DNA from 3 places in the Halobacillus ihumii genome. Region 2 is predicted to be linked to each of the others. Evidence: riboswitches for the same ligand, from Rfam matches in the RefSeq annotation. Region 2 holds a riboswitch; each other region holds the start of a gene.
The links. Region 2 has a riboswitch for thiamine pyrophosphate ahead of G6R08_RS11990 (thiazole synthase). Riboswitches for the same ligand answer to the same signal wherever they lie in the genome.
Positions count from the first base shown of each region.

Region 1: linked by a shared signal. The riboswitch ahead of tenA (thiaminase II) and the one ahead of G6R08_RS11990 (thiazole synthase) in region 2 are both predicted to bind thiamine pyrophosphate.
Region 3: linked by a shared signal. The riboswitch ahead of G6R08_RS08685 (YkoF family thiamine/hydroxymethylpyrimidine-binding protein) and the one ahead of G6R08_RS11990 (thiazole synthase) in region 2 are both predicted to bind thiamine pyrophosphate.

Region 1 covers NZ_CACVAO010000001.1:1,822,579-1,830,385, forward strand. Annotated here, with positions in the region: gene G6R08_RS09135 (hypothetical protein) at 1-20, opposite strand, end outside; gene G6R08_RS09140 (alpha/beta fold hydrolase) at 277-1,089, shown strand; gene thiE (thiamine phosphate synthase) at 1,346-1,963, opposite strand; gene thiM (hydroxyethylthiazole kinase) at 1,960-2,736, opposite strand; gene thiD (bifunctional hydroxymethylpyrimidine kinase/phosphomethylpyrimidine kinase) at 2,727-3,539, opposite strand; gene tenA (thiaminase II) at 3,536-4,225, opposite strand; TPP riboswitch at 4,269-4,372, opposite strand; gene thiW (energy coupling factor transporter S component ThiW) at 4,378-4,872, opposite strand; TPP riboswitch at 4,962-5,073, opposite strand; gene G6R08_RS09170 (PucR family transcriptional regulator) at 5,157-6,845, opposite strand; gene eutB (hydroxyectoine utilization dehydratase EutB) at 6,864-7,807, opposite strand, start outside.
Region 2 covers NZ_CACVAO010000001.1:2,396,369-2,404,175, forward strand. Annotated here, with positions in the region: gene G6R08_RS11980 (RDD family protein) at 1-403, opposite strand, end outside; gene G6R08_RS11985 (SDR family NAD(P)-dependent oxidoreductase) at 529-1,332, shown strand; TPP riboswitch at 1,418-1,520, shown strand; gene G6R08_RS11990 (thiazole synthase) at 1,636-2,424, shown strand; gene thiH (2-iminoacetate synthase ThiH) at 2,421-3,524, shown strand; gene G6R08_RS12000 (thiamine phosphate synthase) at 3,539-4,123, shown strand; gene thiS (sulfur carrier protein ThiS) at 4,120-4,323, shown strand; gene G6R08_RS21965 (hypothetical protein) at 4,414-4,566, shown strand; gene G6R08_RS12010 (CDP-alcohol phosphatidyltransferase family protein) at 4,612-5,193, opposite strand; gene G6R08_RS12015 (alanine/glycine:cation symporter family protein) at 5,395-6,801, opposite strand; gene G6R08_RS12020 (GntR family transcriptional regulator) at 7,221-7,598, shown strand; gene G6R08_RS12025 (ABC transporter ATP-binding protein) at 7,591-7,807, shown strand, end outside.
Region 3 covers NZ_CACVAO010000001.1:1,724,619-1,732,425, reverse strand. Annotated here, with positions in the region: gene pabB (aminodeoxychorismate synthase component I) at 1-639, shown strand, start outside; gene G6R08_RS08705 (thiol-disulfide oxidoreductase DCC family protein) at 636-1,010, shown strand; gene G6R08_RS08700 (NADP-dependent oxidoreductase) at 1,131-2,129, opposite strand; gene G6R08_RS08695 (hypothetical protein) at 2,239-2,982, shown strand; gene G6R08_RS08690 (nucleotidyltransferase domain-containing protein) at 3,061-3,837, shown strand; TPP riboswitch at 3,895-3,998, shown strand; gene G6R08_RS08685 (YkoF family thiamine/hydroxymethylpyrimidine-binding protein) at 4,093-4,695, shown strand; gene G6R08_RS08680 (ECF transporter S component) at 4,703-5,281, shown strand; gene G6R08_RS08675 (ABC transporter ATP-binding protein) at 5,278-6,933, shown strand; gene G6R08_RS08670 (energy-coupling factor transporter transmembrane component T family protein) at 6,920-7,699, shown strand; gene G6R08_RS08665 (DUF779 domain-containing protein) at 7,744-7,807, opposite strand, start outside.

The sequences.
Region 1 (7,807 bases), 570 kb from region 2:
AACATAAGCACAATACCCATTATATCCATCTCCTTAATTTAATGATCCCATGTAATCGTATTCATATTCTAATTGTAACAAATTATTCTCAAAAAGGACACAAATTATTCACATTTAACTGTTGATTTTTTTGACTTTTTTTAATGAAGTACTTATTTTGGCTCTATGGAAGGATTCCCGTAGAACAAATTGAAATTGTTAGAGTGCCATTATTTCATCACTAGCCAGACATGTTTACCAATCATTATTGATAAAATATACAAGGAGGCGATCGAAATGCCAATTGTAAAATTAAATGATGGAGCCGAGTTATATTATGAAGTATCTGGAGAAGGAAAACCTGTTTTATTTTTGCATGGAGTTTGGATGAGTAGCCGTTTTTTTCAAAAACAAGTTCCCTATTTTCGTGAAGGATATCAAACGATCACATTGGATTTCAGAGGACACGGACAGTCTTCAGCAATAGATTCAGGTCACACAGTCGCCAACTATGCTCGTGATGTAAAACAATTTATCCAGCACCTAGGTCTTAAAGATGTGACCCTGTTAGGTTGGTCTATGGGAGCATTCGTAATTTGGGAATATATTAGCCAATTCGGCGAAGACAATATTAAGGCTACAGTAATTGTCGATGAACTGGCCTCTGATTTCAAATGGGAGGATTTTGAGATTGGAGCATTTGATCTGCCGACGTTAACGAGTATGATGCGTGATCTCCAAACAGACCAAAAAAGCCTGCTAGCCGGATTCATTCCTTTGATGTTTAAAGAAGAAGTGTCGGGACACAATATGGAGTGGATGCTCGCAGAAACAACACGACTTCCCGCAACAACGGCCAGCGCCATTTTATTTGACCAGTCACTCATTGACTGCAGGCCTTATTTGTCATTAATCACAGTTCCTACTTTACTTTGTTTCGGCAAGGAAGAAAAACTCATTCCAGTTGCCGCCGGAGAGCACTTACACAGGGAAATCGGCCATTCACGCTTAGAGCTATTTGAAAATAGCTGTCATTGCCCTTTTTTAGAAGAACCAGATCAATTTAATCATAAAGTTGATTCCTTTTTAAAATCACTGGATGGATCCTGATCCTCATTAAACATATAAAGCCGGGGCCACTTAGGTCCCGGCTTGATTTTATCGGCGCTTTCTCCGATTTTATCGGCGCTTTCTCCGATTTTATCGGCGCTTTCTCCGATTTTATCGGCGCTTTCTCCGATTTTATCGGCGCTTTCTCCGATTTTATCGGCGCTTTCTCCGATTTTATCGGCGCTTTCTCCGATTTTATCGGCGCTTTCTCCGATTTTATCGGCGCTAACCGCCGGGACAAGCCGGCGGTTAGCGCCTAGAGTCTACTTACAACTTCACGAACATCTTCAGCATACGTAACAGCGGAAATCACGCATATCCCATCAGCTCCTGCTTCAAGCACCGAACCGGTATTTTGAACGGTTATTCCCCCGATCCCCACTAACGGAATATCAGGATACATCCATCGCACTCTTTCGATCCATTCAACACCAACTGGCGCTTTCGCATCAACTTTTGTGGATGTCCCAAATACCGGACCCGCACCCAAGTAATCAACGACACCGACTGAGCTTTTCCTCAATTCGACTTCATTAGATACTGATAAGCCGATAATTTTATTAGGAAAAGCCGAACGTAGCTTCTCAACGCTCACATCGTCCTGCCCTACATGAATTCCGTCCGCTTCCAAAGGTTCCACCAAAACGCTGTCGTCATTTACTATAAACAACACATCATGCTTCCGGCAAAGCTGGCGCAGTTTCAGGCCGAGAGCCAGTTTCTTCTCACCCTTAAGCGATCCTGGTCCTTTTTCACGAAATTGGAAAGCTGTAATACCGCCTGCGATGGCCTCTTCTAAAACCTTCACTGGGTCGCGTTGGCAATTCTGACTGCCCATAATGAGATATTTCCTTAATCTCTTCCGAAGGTTCATGAAGAAACACCCTCAAGTTGTGATAATTCCAAAGCCAGCGCATCAATAAAGTGGGCAGCAAAAGTCCCAGGGCCTACAACGCTCGACTTTGAAGCAGCCCATTCTGCAGCTAGCCCATAAAATTTAACGGTGGTATAAGCCTGTTGCAGGGGAGTACCATTAGTTGACAGACAAGCCGTTACGATCGAGCCCAGCAAACATCCCGCCCCTGTTACCTTAGATAATAACGAATGTCCTGTTTCATTGGATATTGTCTCTTCCCCATCTGAGATCACATCAACTTCACCCGTGACTATAGCTAACGACTTAAATTCATTTGCGACTTTGACAGCAATCTCTTCAGGATTTCCTGAATCAACTGAATCTACCCCTTTTGTTTCTAAAGAAATGCCGACGATGTGAGCGAGCTCGCCTGCGTTTCCTTTAATAGCAGCAGGCTCAACCTCTGCTATGATCCGATTAAAGGCTTGCGTACGAAAGGGAGTGGCTGCTACACCTACAGGATCAATCACTACTGGGATCCCCTTCTCATTTGCAGCTTTTCCAGCTAGTATCATGGCTTGGATCTGAGGCTCTGTCAACGTTCCCATATTGATTAACACACCATCGGATAAGTTTGCTATATCAGCTGCGTCCTCCTTTGCCATCGCCATGATGGGCGACCCGCCAAAGGCTAGTAAACCATTGGCACTAAAGTTCATGACCACTTGATTCGTTAAATTATGAATCAGCGGCTGCTTCATACGAACGTTTGAAATCACATTTACAGCCATTTGTTAAAAACCTCCTCCCGTGTTGCGAAGTGGTTGGTTGGACCGCTTCCCTGCCCAAGTTCAAACGAATGACGGATCGCTTCCGTAACAAAGTACTTACCCTGTTCAACAGCCTCGACAAGCGATGAGCCATGACTTAAATGAGCAGTGATGGCAGCAGAATACGTACATCCTGTTCCATGAGTATTTTTTGTATCAATTCGTTCACTTGAAAAAGTATGAATTTCCGAGCCATCAAATAGAACATCTATGGCCTGACCTTTCATATGGCCGCCTTTTACCAAAGCCGCACCTGCTCCAAATTTAGTCACAATCTGTGCGGCCGCTTCTTTCATATCATCAATGACCTCAATTGACCCACCTGTAATATCCTCTGCTTCAGGTATGTTCGGTGTGACGAGCGATGTGTACGGCAGTAAATTATCACGAAGCCACAAACGCGATTCTTCTTTGATCAAGGGATCGCCGCTTTGTGCTACCATTACAGGATCCATAACATATGGAGCTGCTATTTCTGGCAGCCATTCTGCGATGGCTTTCATCATGTCTTTACTTGCGATCATCCCTGTTTTAAACGCATGAATAGGCATATCTGAAGAAACGGCTTCTAATTGTTTCCTTAGCATATCAACAGACAAGTCGTGTATATCCTTAACCCCTGTTGTATTTTGAGCGACTACCGAAGTAATGACGCTCATGCCATAAGTCTTTAACTCTTGAAATGTTTTTAAATCAGCTTGAATGCCCGCCCCCCCGCTCGGATCAGTCCCGCCAATCTTTAATGCGCAAGCCGCTTGTTTCATTTAGACGTCACCGCCTCTCCAGTCGGCCATTCCTCACAAGTTAAAGCCATTTCCCAGAAATTCAACTCCAGCTGACAGCTCTTGCGAAAGGCCTCCTTCATCCGTTTCAATTCACTCTCTGAAGCCTCTTCGGCCAGCTCATTAAGGCGTTCACGCATGGCCATGGATAGCGTATCAAATTCCTCATTCGCGTAGAAATCTATCCACGGGTAGAACGTATGATTCGGTGATGGCTGATATTTTTTCACCAAATGGTTGCCGATTTCGAGATAAGTCCATGGGCAAGGAAGCAGGGCAGCGAGAATTTCTCCGAGCCCTCCCATTTGAGCGTGATACATCATGTGTTTGACATAATGATCGGCTGTTGGCGGAAGCGGGTAGCCTTGCAATTCGTCATAACCTGCACCGATGACATCACAGAAATTGTGATGAGGATGGGTTTCACTATTTAGAACAAATCCGACTTGTTCACTAAAATAGCCCATGTCACGTCGTTCTGTAGATTTTGATATGGCAACACCGTAAACATGCATAAAGGCGTTCAAGTACTCATAATCGGCCTTAATGTAATGGGCTAATGCTTCGTGCGGTACTTCACCCTTGCCAATTCCATCGACAAATGGATGGTTAAAAATTGCTTCAAACAATTCATTATTTTCTTTTCTTAATGTTTCGGTAAATGTCATAAAATGTTGCCTCCTTAGTTTATAGGAAGCCACTGAAAGGTGATTTGAGATGAGGCTACTTTCCTTTACGCTGGTATTACCCAGATCAGGTCCAAAGGGATTAAGGAAAATCCTTATCTCAGCGTGCTCGCACCCCTAGTAGATTCCGAAGATTATAGATTTGTTTGAGGTAATGCATGAGTTTGTCGCATTTTTGAAACTACAAACCAGCCAATCAATGCACCAGTTGTACTGCTGATAAGAAAGGACGGCAAGAAGGCTAATGCTCCCGCTGAACTCCCCATTAAAATGTTGGCAAAGGGCACGGAGAGCATGGCACCGATTAACCCAGTGCCAATCATTTCACCTGCTGCAGCAGTCCATGTTTTTCTAGACCATTTGTAAAAGTAACCCGCCAGTAAAGCCCCAATCATGCCTCCTGGAAACGCAAGCAATGTTCCAAGCCCAAGCAAGTTACGCAGCAGGCCGATCATAAAGGCAATCGCAACCGCCGGAATGGGTCCAAGCGTGACAGCGGCCATAACATTAACTGCGTGTTGAACAGGATAAGCCTTAGCTATTCCAGCAGGAAACCAGAGCATTTGCGAACCAAGCGTTCCGATTGCTACAAATACAGCCATGGTCGTTAATAAGCGAGTTCGATTCATATTTCTCCTCCTCTCATAAAAAGGGAGTGAACATGAAAAAAACCAGATCCTGAGGGAGGACCTGGCTTCGAATGGATAAAGTCATAAGACATTTCTTCTGACTACTTCCCTCCGCTGGTCTTAACCAGATCAGGTTCATAAGAGTCGAAAAGCTGTTTTGCTTTTCTCTCAGCCCGTATCAGGGCCCCCCTAGTAGTTATTGTGTAATACTATTCGCTTGGCTGCTTTCATCATAACAGAGAAGATTTGGATTGTCATCACGAATCAATTATAAAGCGGACTGCCTATTCTTCTTCTACCTTCTTCAGCTTCCATAACCTTACACTAAGTTCCAATAAAAACATATCGTCAGCATTTAACAGCGACAAGCCCGTTAAATGTTCAATATTGCGCAATCTATGGAGTAATGATTGACGGTGTAACATCAGCGCTCTCGCGGTTTGACTGACATTACTATTGTATTTATTGTAAACGATAAACGTATGAATAAGATCCGCCTGACGTTTCTGATCATACATAATCAGCGGTTCCAATGTATCTTTTACAATATTTTCAATTTCTTTTTCATGGGATAGTGCCATAAGCAGCCTGTTCATACGAGTATCACTAAAAAAAGTTCGATTTCCATCCTCATGCTGCTGCTTGCCAATATTTAAAGCGGTCACGGCTTGATCATATCCTTGATGAAATACGAAGACCCCATCCTTAGGAAAAGATATTCCCCAGGAAATATTAATGCCAGCAAGCAACTCATTTAATCTGCGTTCGATAAGGTCGAGAAATTGGTTACTCGTTTCCATATAAGGGTGGTCATCTGCCTCTAAGTATACAATGACTTCTCCATCCTCGAACGTCGTCATGGTCCGGCGATTTAAGACATCGCCAGCATGAGTGACCTCTTTCTGAATATAATAGTTTCGACTATTCATCGAGGAAGAAAGAACCGATTGATCCCCGGCCCGCTCGACGTGATTATTTTTTTTCTTAAAGCGGATTGCTCCTACAAGGCAAATATAGGGCAGCGTTAATTCATAGCCGAGCAGTTGAGCCTTTGACTGCATCTGTTTATCTACTTCGACTTCGCTTTTTGCTAAATCTAGTAAAAAATGATCTCTAAGCCGGATTTCGGTCATTTCGATAGCATTTTCCTTAACAAAATAAAGAGCACAGGCCGTCAGCGCATGTTCTAATATATTTAAGACAGGCCAGGTTAACTCTTCGTTATCTCTTGGCTGAAACAGCAGGTAGCCTTGCTTTTTATAATTGGATAGAATGGTAAGCTGATAACAGTACTGCTCCCCAATTTTATATTCTTCAATGTAATGGTAAAGGGGGTGATCGCGAAACGGGGTCTCCTGGGTCGGAATAAGTTCATAGTCCCCTTCCTCTACCCCGTTCAGCACGTCAATCATCCGCTGATCAAATTCGTAATTTGCCCTCACGATCTTGTTATGATCACTAATGGCCACAGGAATTTTTGAATGCTGAAAGAGAATGGTCATGATCTCTTGTAGACCTTTGCCATTTAACACACAGTTAATGAGTTCCTGCCGAACGCCCTCCGCCTGTTTCTGCTCCAATTCTTTTTCCTTGCTTATTTCAGCTAAAACATCTTGCAAAATATCACCAAATCGCACATTCCACGGGATTTCAATAATGATAAAATTTTGCTCAAGAGCGAGCTGTTGGATGCGGTCAGGAATTTTAAAAATATACCGTCCAGTAGCAATGGCAAGTGCCGAAGCGCCTGAATGAATAACATCCTTCACATAAACTTCTAAACAGTCAGGGTCATCGCCACATCCGACACCGGTACTGAGCACAAATTCATTTTTACGCACAAAGTTTTCGACAGGTGTTTCTATAACTGAAATCCATTCCACCTCACTGGTTTCAATACGCTCATTCCCGACATGGACTTTTGCCGGTTTCATGACGGATAACTGTAAGACATCCTTAACGGTTATACCCATTTACCACACCCCGCAAGCTTATCTAGTTTTAAGCAACTCACTAACTGTTTCATGATCAATGTTATTACCACTCACAACAGCTGCCACTACACGACCATCACCTTGCTTCTCTGACAGTAACTTCCCAATTGCTGCCCCAGCCGCTCCTTCTACTGCCATTTTATGATGCTCAAGCAGAAACAATACTCCTTCTGCAATCGCCTTCTCAGAAATAAGCACGCTTTCGTCCATATACTGCTTAGTCAATTGAAAAGTGTACTGATTATCCGGCCCGATCCCCCCTAACAAACTGTCTGCCAGCGTTGGCGATTCAGCAATTTTGATCGGATGGCCTTGTTTTAAACTTTTATGCATGACTGCTGAGTTCTCCATTGATACACCAGTTACTTGAATGGAAGGGTCATTCGACTTCAAGGTATAGCCAATTCCCGAAAGCAAGCCTCCCCCTGAGAGAGGAACTAATATTTCATCTATGTCAGGGCACTGATCCAGCACTTCTAACCCTATCGTGCCCTGCCCGGCAATGACATCAAGGTCATCGAATGGTTTGATAACAGAGACACCTTGCTCCTTCTCTAATCGATAGCAGTAATCTTCCGCATCATCTTGATTTTCACCTACGATCACTACTTCAGCCCCAAGCTCCTTCAGACGATTCACTTTCCCTTTTGGCACCCGTGAAGAAATGCATACAATAGAATCAATCCCGAGCTGCTTGGCGACATAGGCGACCGCAATACCGTGGTTTCCTGTTGAAAATGTCGCCACACCTTTTTTTTGGTCGTCGATGGAGAGGGAAAGGATCTTGTTAGCAGCACCTCTTAATTTAAATGCTCCTGTAGGCTGGTGATTTTCAAGTTTTAAATACACTTGATTTCCCGTGAAATTTGATAAGGCATTCGAATAGATAAGCGGTGTTTGTATAACTAATCCTGCAATCCTCTGCCTCGCCTTCCAAATCT
Region 2 (7,807 bases):
CTCCTGGTTTTGCTTCCGTAACATACGTGCCTGCGATGAAGTCATGGATGGAACGATTATCTTCTCTGAGTCCAACCATAAAGGCGCTGACAATGAGTCCGATTCCAAGTGTTAACACATAAACAAGGCCAGCCACGATTAAACGCATGAACATCGTCCAGAGCCCAACATTTCTTCCGTCTATTTTCACAATTCGGATGCCCATAATTCTTTTCCCTACCACATATCCCTTCCAAAGAACGGGTACTACTAATGAATAGGGAAGGATGACAAGGTCGGTGTATGAACTGTCGAAATCCCAGCCAAACAGAATCATACCTAATATGGCAATTGGTGTTATTACAAGGACGGAATCAAGTACATTAGCACCAAGGCGCTTCCAAAATCCTACTGATCGATCCATAAAATCTTCCTTTCTAGTAACATAAGACTATTGTACGGTTTCGCGTGATTGTAATGCAATATAGACAGTTTCATAACTCGTATAAAAAGGTACTGAAAGACATAGCTGAAAAGGAGGCGGAATTTGTGACTGCTATTTTTTCAAGTGAAGCTCTTAAGAAAGGACACATACTAATTACTGGTGCTACAGGAGGAATTGGGCGCGCCACAGCCAAAGCTGCTGTTCAAGCTGGGGCCTATGTGACGATTACTGGCAGGAGAGAGAAGAATTTAAACGAGCTTAAGGACGAATGTGAACAGTTAAACGAGTCTGTACATGTATATGTGCATCCTGCTGAACTTAATGATGAGAAAAATCGAAATCACTTAGTTGAACAGGCAGTGAAGGAGAACGGGCCGATTACTGGACTCGTTAATTCTGCAGGCGTTGTCGGAGGTGGTACTCTCGACACTTTAACAGAACAGGCTCTTCGTCGGGTGATGGAGTTAAATTACTTTTCTACTGTACTTTTTACACAGCTTGTCTATGAAAAAATGAAGCCTCAAAAGGCAGGGGCCATTGTCAATTTATCTTCTTTATCAGGAATCCGTGGTACGCATGCAAACACAGCCTATAGTGCCTCGAAGTTTGCGATAACAGGATTCACTCAATCCTTCGCTGTAGAAGCGATAGACCACAACATTCGGGTAAACGCTGTTTGTCCGGGGTATGTCGATACCGATATGGGCAGGGACTCAATTGCCACAAAAGGCGAGCGGAATAATCGAAGTTTTGAGGAGCAGTTAAAGGTGGCGGAAGACGGGATTCCTTCCGGGAGGATATCTACGGCTGAAGAAGTGGCAAATGCGATTGTGTTTTTGTTGTCCGAGGCAGCTGGTAACATTATCGGTGAGTCTATGAAAATTTCCGGTGGCAGTGTGATGAGGTAAAAAAATCCAAGGAGGACTGTTCCCAAATTGGAATAGTTTTGCTATCCTTTAAGTACGAGTTCAAATAATTCTCAACAAATTGAATAGGAAAAGCTAGGGGTGCCAGGCATGTGGCTGAGAGGAATAATTCCGACCCTTTGAACCTGATTTTGGTTAGAACCAGCGTAGGGAAGCTTTCGAGGAAACTGCATGTATCGTGTATTGCATAAAGTAATTCGAAGCTCACCCTAGTGCCGGGTGAGCTTTTTTTATTGTCTAGCTGTCCATTGGGGGCTTTTGAAAAATTAACGAGGAGGAGATGTCATGAAGGATCCGTTAATCATCGCAGGGGAAGAAATCGAAAGTCGTTTATTTACAGGAACAGGGAAGTTTGCGGACCACAGTGAGATGCGGAAGGCGATTGAACAGTCTTATTCACAAGTGGTGACAGTCGCCATACGAAGAGTGGATTTAAGCGGTTCCGGCAAACATATCGTCAGCGATATCCCTGATGAAGCGACCTTAATGCCGAACACTTCAGGAGCAAGGACAGCTGAAGAAGCAGTTCGGATTGCCCGGCTTGGAAAGGCTAGCGGAATGGGCAATTGGGTCAAAATCGAGGTGATTTCTGATCAAAAATACCTGCTTCCCGATAATGAGGAAACGATTAAAGCAACGGAAATGCTGGTGGACGAAGGGTTTGTTGTCCTGCCTTATATGAGTCCTGATTTAATGGCGGCAAAGCGCATGGAAGCGGCCGGAGCAGCAGCCATCATGCCGCTGGGTTCTCCAATTGGTTCCAATAGAGGAATCCGCATGAAGGAAATGATTCGGATAATGATTGATGAAATTCATGTGCCCATTGTAGTGGATGCAGGGATTGGGAAGCCGTCTGAAGCCGCGGAAGCGATGGAAATGGGGGCAGATGCAGTCCTTGTGAATACAGCGGTAGCAACGGCGGCGGACCCCGTGGCTATGGCAAAGGCTTTTGATATGGCAGTTAGAGCCGGGAGATTGGCTTATACGACAGGCCTTGGTCCATCATCGATTCAAGCGAATGCCTCCTCGCCGCTGACCGGATTTTTAACACCTACAGGAGGTGATCAATCATGAGTTTTTATAACGTATATGAAAAGCTGAAAGACCAGCCGATTCACACAAAGTTTGAAGAAGTCACTACGACTGACGTCGAAAAGGTTTTACAAAAAGACAGACTTACGGAGTTGGATTATTTCACTTTACTGTCTCCTGCTGCGGAAGGTTATTTAGAAGATATGGCTCAGAAAGCACATCAAGCCACATTGCAGCACTTCGGCTATACGATGCAGTTGTTTTTGCCGCTCTATGTGTCTGATTACTGTGTTAACACATGCAAATACTGCAGTTTCAGTGTCGATAACGTTTTTCCTAGAAGGCGTTTAACAATGGAAGAAGTAGAGGAAGAGGCACAAGCGATTGCAGCGATGGGGATCGAACAAATTATTATCCTTTCGGGAGAATCTCGTATTCATTCATCTGTTGATTACTTAACAAAAATTATGAAGGTGCTGAAGAAGTATTTTTCTTCAGTGGGGCTTGAGGTTCAGCCGATGGATCGAGACGATTATGAAAAATTGACAGCGAGCGGAATTGATACGCTGACGGTTTTTCAAGAAACCTACGATGAAACGATATATCGCAACCTGCATACAAAAGGCCCGAAGCGATTTTACAAGTATCGATTGGATACACCTGAGAGAGGATGTCAGGCTGGGATGAGGTCTGTCACGATCGGAGCTCTGCTTGGTCTTGATGATTGGCGTAAAGAAAGTTATATCGCCGGATTGCATGGGCATTATCTTCAAAATAAATACTTAGAGACAGAAATTGGCATGTCATTTCCGCGGGTTCAGCCGAATGCAGGCAGTTTTCAACCAGAGGTTCATGTGACGGATCAAAATATGGTCCAAGCTATGCTCGCGTTCAGATTATTTTTACCAACGGCAGGTATTGTCCTATCAACGCGTGAAACTCCTCAATTACGCAATGCACTTATTCCACTAGGGGTGACAAAAATGTCAGCTTCCTCCTCGACTGAGGTTGGCGGTTATGCTCAAACAGAGGACACTCAAAGTCAGTTTGAGATTTCCGATGAACGTTCTGTAGAGGAGATTCGTAAACTGCTTCAAACCAAAGGATATCAACCCGTTATGAAAGATTGGCAAATCGTGTAGAGATGGAATTTCATGTGATCTCTAATGGTATTTGGCCAGTTAAGAAGTTTGCCGACAGCATCGAACCCCTTCAAGGTGAAGATGTATTTGTTCATTTCAGGGAAAAGCAAAAGCCTGCAGATGTTGTGGCGGAAGGAATAAACGATTTGCAGAAACGAGGGTTTGCATCCGGGAAAATTGTGGTGAATGACCAAGTGGATATGGCCCGTAGTTTAGGGACAGGTGGCGTCCAGCTCTCCGGACAAGGGGTGCGGGTATATGAGGTCCGGCAGAGCTTCCCTGACTTGCGAATTGGAAAGTCTGTACATTCAATAGAAGAGGCTGTGCAAGCTGAATTTGAGGGAGCTGACTATGTGATGTTCGGTCACATTTTTCCAACGTTATCAAAAAGGGGCAAAAAGCCACAGGGGTTACAAGCGTTACATGAACTGACAAGTGCTGTGAAGGTGCCCGTCATCGCCATTGGTGGAATCAAACCGAGGCATATGTCAGAGTTAAAAAGGGCAGGAGTTGCAGGAGCGGCGGTTATTTCAGGTTTGCTTGAAGCGGATGATGTACAAGGAATACTTGAAGAATATAAGAAAGGATGGGTCAAATGACTATACGTGTTAACGGTGAATCATTAGAGTGCCCGGAAAGAGTTGTAACGGTGACTGACCTTCTCGACTTTTACAAATTAGATGGGCGAATGGTTGTTGTTGAATATAATCAAACGATCATTCAACGCGATTACTATCCGATCGTTCACTTGAAAAACGACGACCAAATTGAACTGGTTCATTTTGTTGGGGGAGGATAAGGTGTCTTGCAAATTATGGGCTTGCTGAATAAAGAAGAGACAAAAATCAAAAGCTAATACAAATCGTGCCACCAGAAAGGAGTCAAAGTCATGAAGAATAAAGATAAGAAAGTGGACAACCAATTTAAAGAAAACAAGAATCACGGAGAGCATCGAAATGGCCGCTTGAGCCAATTTAAGAATCACAATGATAAAAACGGCGAAGAGCCGAATGAATATATCAGCAACCAAATAGACGAGTAAGAAATATTAAAAATAGACCTCTGGAGGTTAGATGGAGGTCTATTTTTAACGTAAAATCTTCCTGGCTTCCATAAATCGCTGAACGCCAGTGAATAGTTCAACAGCAAAGAAGACAAACGTCGTCCAATATAGAATGCCAGGGAATAATAGCATCATGCTGAATAGGATAAACCCTTCCGACCGTTCAGCAAGCCCAGCTTGATAATAAAATGATTTCACCCCTGCTTTTTCCGAAACTGCCCCCACCACTAAGAAAATTGTCATAGAGATAACAATGGAGACGCTTAATAGAAGGAGCGGCCACATCACCTCTGGGTGAATGAAAGCAAGAGCAACAATGATAGAAACTTCCACAACACGGTCAAAAGTAATATCCATCACTGTACCGAATGGGGAGGTCTTTGTATGTCTGGCCATTGTACCGTCTACAGCATCTAGAAATCCAGAGAGCCATAATAAGCCTACTGCGATAACAGGCTGCCCCATAATATACAAAATGCTCGTAGAAATCCCCAGTATAAAGGCTAGGATCGTAATTTGATTGGCTGACAGCCCTTTCTTCAGCAACCATGTGGCGGTATGGTCGATGGAAGGCTGAACCATTTTTCGCGCATGAGTATCTAACATAAATATAAGCTCACCCCAAACCCCCAAGTAACGTTATTCCAGTATAAATACATCCCCCCGTTATATCAAGGACCCACTCTTATCATCCATTATTCAGAGTATCCATTATCTGGATGACCTGAGGTGGATGGAATTGGAAGATAGACCGCAAAAGAGGCTGATCCTCTTTACGGAGGAAGCAGCCTCTTACTTTTTTAGCTATTAGTCTTCTTCTGCGAATAGTTTAACCTTTCTTTCTGTTGTTTTTTTCTTGAGTACTCTGTTTACATAGTCATCACTAATCGCTACGATTTCTTTATGGAGGAAAATGAGCGGTATAATGTTGGCCAAGACGACAAAAGCAAGCGTAATATCGAGGAATTGCCATATTAATTGAAGTCCTCCGACTGCACCGATAAACGCTGATACAATATAAACGAGTCTCATCACTTTAGCTGCTTTTAAACCATACAAGTACTCGGCCTGTTTCTCACCATAGAAGATCAGCACGCCTACTGTGGTAATAATAAAGAATAAGAGAAAGATGGACACGAAAGCACCGCCAAATACATCTCCTAATTCAGTTGCAAAAGCAACATTAATCATATTAGATGCATTCGCTGCGCTAACATCCTTCCAAGCGCCTGTTACTAAAACCACAAGTCCGGAAACTGTACAAATTACAATGGTGTCGACAAATACACTAAAGATTCCCCACAACCCCTGTTTAGAAGGATGGTCCGTTTGTGCGGCTGAATGGGCAATGGGGGCAGTACCGATTCCAGCCTCATTAGAGTAAAGTCCCCGGGCGACTCCCCAACGCAGTGCTTCTGCAATTCCAGCTCCTGCAAAGCCGCCGACAGCTGATATAGGGGTGAATGCGTTAGAAAATATTAAACTGAACACGTGTGGGATTTGATCAATATTTACGAAAATAACGAATAGAGCTACTCCTACATAAATGATAACCATAGCTGGGACAATTTTATCCGTTACCTTGGCAATTCGTTTAATTCCTCCAAACACAACAAGTGCGATCAGGGCGCACATAGCAAATCCAGTTATATACACGGGCCAGCCAAAAGCACCTTCTGTCTGTGTCGCAATGGAATTGGACTGCACCATAACGCTAGGGATCAATTCGATCATTAGGAAAAAAGCGAAAGCTGAAGACACCCATTTCCAGCCGAGAGCCTTTTTTATGTAATATTGCGGTCCGCCAACCCAGACATTATCCTTATTCTTTTCACGGTACTTGATCCCGAGCATAACTTCCGCATACTTTGTGGCCATCCCAATCAATGCCACAAACCACATCCAGAATAGAGCTCCCGGTCCTCCTAAGGCAATCGCTACAGGGACCCCGACGATATTTGTGGCACCTGCTGTTGAGGCTAAGGCTGATGTAAAGGCTTGAAAGGGAGAGATTGTTCCGGGATGTTTGTTCTTCTTAAAAATTTGCCCAACGGTTTGCTGAAGTACGTGACCAAAGAAACGAAATTGGAAAAACTTTAAGCGAATAGTAAGAAAAATCCCCCCGAAAATGAGAATAATGGATAGAAGATAAGTCCATAAAAATGCTGATACGTCTGCTATTGCTGCTTCAAATAAACTCCAAATTTCAACCAAGGAAATGGCCCCTCTCTAAAGATGATATGCCCATATATTCCCTATTTTCAATTCAATAAAACAGAATTGTGACAATTTTCTGTTTGGGTAATCCTTCCACCTCAGGTCATCCATAAAATGGATGACCTGAGGTGGAAGGATTTGGGTGTGATGTGATTGTGGGAGAGGACTTTCACCTGTTGGCAGAATGGCTGGGGATTATACATATGTTAAAAAGTTCTATAACTTGCCAACAACAGATAAAGATAATGCATAAACACCTGAATCTTTTAGTAGATCAGGTGTTTTTTTACGGATTTTACTCTGAAATCGATTTTTTTAAATAAAATACTTCTCAAACTTCACTTAGTTATATATACTATCACTGTACTACGTTTATTAATACAGTTAGTACAGTGGTGTATTTAGGAGGTGTATTTATGTTCGAGTTAGATATAAGGAGCCGTAAACCCATTTATGAACAACTTGTAGAAAAACTAAAACATCTTATTATTAATGATATTTTACAGGAAGATGAGAAGCTCCCGTCTGTTCGTGAACTGGCTCAACAGCTGACCATTAATCCTAATACAATTCAAAAAGCTTATCGAGAACTCGAAACACAGGGATACACCTATTCTGTTAAAGGGAAAGGGAGTTTCGTTAATCCTGCTTCTCCATTTAAGGATAAGCAAAAATTAGGGGAAGTGCGCGCAGAACTAAAGAAGCTGTTTGCAGAAGCAATATATCTTGGTATGACGGTACAAGACATAAAGGCATTAGTTGATGAAGTAAAGGGGGGACCTGATCATGATTGAAGTGAAGAACATCACTAAATCTTTTGCAAAAGATTTGGTTGTGAACGACGTGAGCTTCCATGTGAAACAAGGATCGATTTATGGGCTTCTTGGTTCAAATGGTGCCGGTAAAACGACACTTATGCGTTTAATAAGCGGAATTTTAAAGCAGAACTCAGGTGCAATCCACATGTTTGGTGAAGACGTATTCGAGAATTTACGTGTGAAAA
Region 3 (7,807 bases), 670 kb from region 2:
TTAACAGAAGGAAGACCATCGTTTAATCTTCTTGAGACGATGCAGCTTAAAGATGGAACTTATCCACTCTTGAACCGTCACTTGAACCGGATTAACCACTCGGCACGTTACTTTAATTATTCTTTTGATGAAAAGTATGCTTCCTGTAGACTGCAACAGCTCGCACAAAATCACACTCAAGGATTATATAAAGTGCGAATGCTCAGTAACCAACAGGGGGATATTGAGCTTGAAACTAATGCCATTAATGTTTCTCCTGAAGAGGTTTTATGTACGGTGGCTCACAGGCCAATAGACCATAGCGATCCGTTTCTTTTTCATAAAACAACCCACCGGAAAATCTATGAGCAGCATCAGGATGAAGCAGCTAAGGGGAGTTACGCAGTGCTGTTATGGAACGAACGTGGGGAGCTGACTGAGTTTACCACAGCAAATCTGGTAGTGAAGCACAAAGGGGCGTACATTACCCCGCCAATTTCAAGTGGTCTGCTGGCAGGGACGTATAGAGAGGAATTGCTAGCTCGGGGCCGGGTTAAAGAACAAGTTATTTATAAGGATGATCTCGCCTCATTCGAAGAGGTATGGATGGTCAATGGAGTAAGAGGCTGGATAAAAGTCCGATTCGAGGAGGATAAATGATGAAACATATCGTTTTTTATGATGCAGCGTGTCCTTTTTGTTTTAATGTTAAACGGATTTTGCGTAAGTTTGACTGGTTGAATCAGCTGAAATGGGTTTCTGTTCAGGAGGTTGAAAAGGAGAATGGAAAGTATCCTTACTTAAGCGGGCGCAATACACGGGATGAAATTCATATGCTTACGAAACAAGGTGAGTTAAAGGCAGGATTTGGTACAATTCGCAAGTTATTATTACTATTACCCCCGATTTCTTGGATAGGTTTGATTTTATACCTTCCAGGAATGGACCGGCTTGGTTCTCCGCTTTATAAATGGTTCTCCAGCCATCGTTATCAATGGTTTGGTCAATACGACCAGCCGCGTTACCAATAATACTACGGGGGCATAGGCAACAGGATCCTTCAGAAATATGGAATTGCAAAAAAACGCAAGTGCTTCTATATTCAGCACTTGCGTTTTAATCTACTACAGCAAATTAACAGTCAGCTTTACCTAGGATGAAGCAACTTTAACCAGTTGTTTACCTGTATTGTTTCCTTCAAAGAGGCCAAAGAAGGCGTCAGGAATGTTGTCAAATCCTTCATGAATTGTTTCTTCATAAGTCAATTTTCCCTGGTTCAGCCAAGTGGAAAGGTGCTCAAATCCTTCTTTAAAACGGTTCCGATAATCTCCAACTACGAACCCTTTAATCGTAGCACTGGATTTGATCAGGTGCATTTGAATGCGCGGCCCTTGATCATTAGGAACATTATAAGAAGCAATTGCACCACATTGTGTAATACGTGCAAATTTATTTAACAAAGGATAGACGTGATCAGATATCTGTCCTCCGACGTTATCAAAGTAAATGTCTACACCATTAGGGCAGAATTGCTGGAGCGAATCAGCCACATCTTCTGCTTTATAATTGATTGCTGCATCTGCTCCTAATTCATTTACAATATAGCTTGTTTTGTCATCACTGCCTGCAATTCCGACTACGTGGCAGCCGAGAATTTTCCCGATTTGAACAACAGTAGAACCGACGGCTCCGGCAGCTCCAGAAACGACAAGGGTTTCTCCTTCTTTTGGCTGCCCGATATCAATGAGGCCAAAGTAAGCCGTAAGACCAGGCATTCCTAGAATTCCTAAGGAAGTAGTTACAGAACCTAGAGAGGGGTCCACTTTTCTAATTGAGTCAGCAGAGGCTACGGTCACTTCTCTCCACGGAAGCGAACCTGTAACAATGTCACCCGCAGAAAATGCTTCTGTGTTTGATTCGACGACTTGTGCAACAACGCCGCCTTCGATAGGTTCATGTAATTGAAATGGGGCAACATACGACTTCGCATCATTCATGCGGCCTCTCATATAAGGATCAACCGATACATACAGCAGTTGAACTAGTACCTCGTCATTTCCGGGCTGCTGTGCATCAGCCTCAACAATATGAAAGTGCTCATGGGCGGGGGTCGCGTGCGGTCTTTGAATCAGTTGTATTTCCCTGTTCATTTTCCTCATCCTTTCCATTATTTACAATCCTATTGTATCGTATCCAACAAGGGTGATGAAAAGGATAGGCTTGGCTTCCATAATAATTCTGATTATTGAGGAGGATACTATGAAGGAAAATACCTTAGATAGATCGAATCTATATAAAAAAGTAAAATTTGTTGAGGGAGAGAATTTTACAATAGTAGAGAACCTCACTCATTTATCACAAAAGCAGCTCTTTACCTTGTTAGAGTACCTTATTCATGATGATCATTATAAAAAAGCTGCCACCCTCTCTATTTTGTTGCCCTCTCCTTCAGTAGAAGTAGAAGAGCAGCTGGCAAAAAAGGGGTTTACACTGCATGATATCACGGTTTCTGTGAAAAGAGACCTATCAGACATAAGTCGAACAGAAGAACCGTTTACTTTACGAGTATTAGAAGAAGGAATGGAAGAGTCTTTTAAACAGGTATGGTCTCAATCTAGGGAAGGTTCATTAAATGCTTCTTCGAGTTTAACGATGGATGAACAGTTTAGCAGTGTCGAAAAAGAACTCGGTCCTAACTATAGGCATACATGTCAAATGGTCTATGAAGGTGCTAAGCCCATAGGAGTAGTGATGCCGCATATTGAACCTGGAACAACAGGAGAAGGGCGGTTTTTTTATTTCGGCCTTATTCCTGAGGAGCGGGGGAAAGGGAAAAGCAAGGCTTTGCACCGGCAAGCCTTATCCGTTCTACGGGATGAGTTCAGAGCTGATTATTATATGGGCTCTACGAGTTACCGAAATCAGCCAATGCTAAAAGTATTTGATTACAATGGGTGTCAAGAAGTAGCCCGGAGTAACTTATATGAAAGAAAAATGAGATAGATAACTGTGTTTATAATTAGGATGGATGCATCTTTTTAAGACCCGTTGAGGGAAGTGAGTAAAAGGCGGTGGGGTTGAGTGATAAATTTTGAAGAATTAGCAAGAAAAGCAGCGAAGGTATATGCGCAAAATACTAAGGTGGAAGCTGTTTATATTGCCGGTTCTGTTGCACGTGGATGGGAAGATGATTTCTCTGATATTGAGTTGAACGTCCTATGGTCCGAGGGGCCGACAGATCAAGACCGGTTATCAGTAATTGACCAGTTAAATGGCGAGTTAATAGATTTCTATGGATTTGAAGATGATGAATGGTCTGAAACCTTTAAGCTTGAGGGTGTTAAATTTGAAATAAGCAGTTTTCTCACTGCAACGATTCGTGAAGTAATCCACCGGGTAACAAAAGAATTTGACATTAGTTTAGAAGGCCAATGTTTGATTTCCTCGATTCACTACGGAGTTCCTGTAGCTGGCGCTGAGTTGATGGATGGTTTCAAGGCCAAAGTACAAGTGTACCCTGAACAACTGGGGCATGTGATGATTGATGCTTACTCTGATTTCGGAAATCAGTGGAAGAATCGGCAAGCTTTGCTGGAACGAGAAGACTGGCTGATATTTTATTCGGTTATGACGGTGATGCAGCATCATTTGATGGGGATCTTATTTGGATTAAATTGCATGTATGTTCATCATCCTGATTTCAAATGGCAGCAGCAGACCTTAGACTTAATGAATATTAAACCAACAGATATTACTAAGAGAATGGAACGGGTATTTTTCTCAAGCCCTGACCAGGGATTGCACGAACTTGAGCAGTTAGTGCAAGAAGTTCAGGAGCTTGTCAGGGATAAAGAATAGGCTTTACAAATGTATAATCATTGATTACGATAGAAGTGTGAAAAAATTGCATACCGTTAAAAACACTAGGGGAGCTGCGTACGCGGCTGAGAGGAAACTGTTTCTGACCCTTAGAACCCGAACTAGATAATACTAGCGTGGGGAAGTGGAGTCGATCGTAGAATGATAATGGTACACATATATACATACGTTCGTAGCTGCACTCCCACGGGGTGCAGTTTTTTTGTGTTTATTAAAAAAGGAGGAAGTATAAACATGAGTGAAGTTTGTGGATCTGCTAATCGAATTGCAGGAAGTTCATTCTCAATTTACCCGATGTCTGATCGTTTTGTGGAGATTATTAAGTCCTCGCTAAATGAAGTGGACACATCGAAAGTTTGGATGAAGACAGATGATGTCACCACCACAGCTAGAGGGCAGATGATTCATGTGTTTGATGTAACGAAAGCAATATTTTTACAAGCGGCAAAAACAGGAGAACATGTAGTATTTCAAGCGACTTATTCAATAGGATGCCCGGGAGATTCGGCTGGCGATGTGTACATGGCAGAGGACAATCTAGCACAAAATGCATCCAAAAGTGGTCTGATTGATCAAGAGGCTGCCGCCAAGTTTTCCTTATACCCTATGGGCGGCGGGAACTATATGGATGTTATTTATAGTCAGATTGAAGACATGAAGAAACAAGGAGTTGAGGTGAGTGAGGCTCATTACTCGACACGTTTGGACGGGGATGGAAACAGAGTGTTTAATGGGTTAGAGCAAGTATTTCAACAGACTGAAGAGCAAGGATCTCCTCATACGGTCATGACGGTTACGATTTCTGCAAACAGTCCGTCTGTAAAAGGAGGAAAGTGAAATGGGACTGCAAAACTGGAAACTGAAAGAAATTGTTGTGATGTCCGTGCTTTCCGTAGTATTTGCCGTTGTTTATTTAGCCTTTTTGCCTGTTGGAAAGCTGCTGGCAGGACTATTTGGCCCAATTGGATATGACCTGATTTTCGGAATTTGGTTTATCGTTTCGATTGTAGCGGCTTATATTATTCGTAAAAAGGGAGCGGCGTTTTTATCTGAAACGATTGCAGCTACAGTAGAAATGCTGCTTGGAAATGCAATGGGTCCGATTTTAATTCTCACAGGGATTATCCAAGGGCTCGGGGCTGAGGCTGCTTTTGCTGTAACCAGATATAAATCATACAATCTAGCTGTATTAATGCTGGCTGGTGTCGGAGCGGCTGTCTTTAGTTTTGTATGGGGGTACTTTCGTTCCGGGTACGCTGTATTTGGAACAGGATACATTCTTAGTATGCTTATCGTTCGGATGATAAGTGGTGCCTTGATTTCTGGTGTGTTAGGGAAGGCCATTAGTGATGCTCTGGCAAAAACGGGAGTATTAACTGGTTTTGCTCTTGGTAAAGAACAGCGAAGGAAGAAAACAGCATGAAGTTACTTGATGTCCGTCAACTTCATCTCCAATTTGAAGAAGGAAATGACCAAGTGTTATCAGATGTTAGTTTTTCAATAGACCAAGGGGAGCGTTTACTATTATTAGGACCGAGCGGTTGCGGGAAAAGTACGCTGACGTATGGTATAAATGGCATTTATCCTCGTGAACTAGACGGAACGATAACAGGTGATATCCAGTTCAGAGGTAATTCTGTGTCTAGCTATGCTCCAGGAGAAATGAGTCAACATGTTGGAGTCGTGTTTCAGGATCCTGAAAGTCAGTTCTGTATGATTACAGTGGAAGATGAAATAGCGTTTGGCCTGGAAAACATCCATACACCAGTTGAGCGGATATCTGACTGTATTGATCATGTTCTAAAGCTTGTAGGATTAGAAGGAGCAAGACAGCGATCGATACAAACATTATCAGGCGGGCAAAAACAAAAGCTTGCTTTAGCCTGTGTTCTCGCGATGGAGCCCGAGTTGTTAATTTTGGATGAACCGACGGCCAATTTGGACCCGATCGCCACACGTGATTTTATCCGAACTATCCAAGCACTTCAAAAAGAAAAAGGCTTTGCGCTTCTTGTTATTGAACATCAACTAGATGGGTGGGTATCTTTTATTGAACGAGGAGTGATGATGAATCGAAGCGGCGAGCTAGTTTATGATGGCCCTATAAGAGATGGGATGAACAGGCATAAAAGTGCATTACAGTGTCAGGGGATATCGATGCCGGCGGTAACTCAGTTAGCTATGGAGAAAGAATGGCTGGATCAATGCAGCCATTTTCCACTGACTGTTTCTGATGTTATTACTGGATGGAGGGGTTCAAAAGAACAGATCACGTTTCCTCCTGAGCCAAGGGAAAGTCATTCTACCTCAACGATTCTTCAATTATCATCAATTTTGTGGATGAAAAGAAACAGCAGGATTATCTCAGACGTATCCCTGCAAATCAGAAAAGGGGAGTTCATAGCAATGGTTGGTGGGAATGGAAGCGGGAAAACTTCTCTTTCCAGGGTCATGGCAGGCCTGCAAAAGCCGACTAAAGGCGATATTTCTTTTCACGGAAAACCACTCTCATCCTGGAAAGAAATAGACTTACGGTTGCATATCGGCTACGTTTTTCAAAACCCTGAGCATCAGTTGATTACAGATACGGTTTATGAGGAGATAGCGTTTAGTCTGAGGATTCAAGGTATCGATGAATATAAAATCGATCAACAGGTGCAGGAAGTTCTAGATATGTGTCAGTTGAATGGAGTGGAAGAACGTCATCCGTACACATTAAGCCAGGGACAAAAGCGCAGGCTTAGTGTGGCGACGATGATAGTAGACCATCAGGAACTGTTAATACTGGATGAACCAACGTTTGGCCAGGATGCCCAGTCAACAAAACAATTAATGAATTTGTTGGCTCAACGCCAGAAAAAAGGCGCTACAATTGTCATGGTGACGCATGATATGGAGCTTGTAGATCAATATGCTGATCGGGTGCTGGTCGTAAATGAAGGGGAAATTGTCGCAGATGAACATCCTCATAAATTATGGCGTGATCATGATTTAGCTAAATGGCAGCTTGATTATCCTGTTCGAATTCAATTGCAGCATCAGGTGGAAAGGGAGGGGCTGTATGTTTCTTCATAAGCTTAATCCAAGCATCAAAGCCTTAACGATAATCGTCGCAGTTATCGGACTAGCGCTTATTTTTGATCCTATCACCCCGCTGCTATTCAGTATATGGACGATAACGTTTACTTTTCTGTTTGGAAAAGTAAAGATAAAATACTACCTTTTATTTTTACTGCCTTTCATGGTTATTTCTTTAGGAATGCTGTGGACAACGATAGCATTTGCTGAGCCACCGGAACATCCCGCTCAAACGGTTCATTTGCTGCTTTGGGAAATTCCGGAGGAGGATATTGTTGCGGCCTTGTCTCTTGTGTTTAGAATGTTCGCCTTTGCCACCCTGTCCTTACTGTTCATTTTTACAACAGACATGGTTCACTTTATTTTAAGTCTAATGCAACAGTGTAAATTACCGCCAAAGCTGGCATACGGGGTGCTGGCGGGCTATCGTTTTCTTCCCTTAATGAAGGATGAATTTAATCAAATCCAGGAGGCCCATCAGGTAAGAGGAGTTAAACGCACGAAAAAAGTAAAAGAGTCTATTAAGCAGTACCGGCGTTTTATGATCCCGTTACTGGCGGGAGCGATACGCAAGGCAGAAAGAACAGCTGTTGCGATGGAATCAAAGGGGTTTACTGGTGAGAAGGATCGACATTTCTATCGTAGATTTACAGTAAAGCGTACAGATTGGATATTTCTAATTGTTACGCTTGCTTCGTTAATCGCGATCGCTTATGTTTCTCATTTGTTAGGTTATTTCAGCTGGTACAACGGCCAATTCTAAATAAAGCATTCCCCTGCCATAGAAAGCAAGGCAGGGGGAGATGTTTAAAGAATTCCAGCTGTTTTAAGTTCGTTGAACTCTTCATCGGAAAAGGCACGAGAGCGGGTT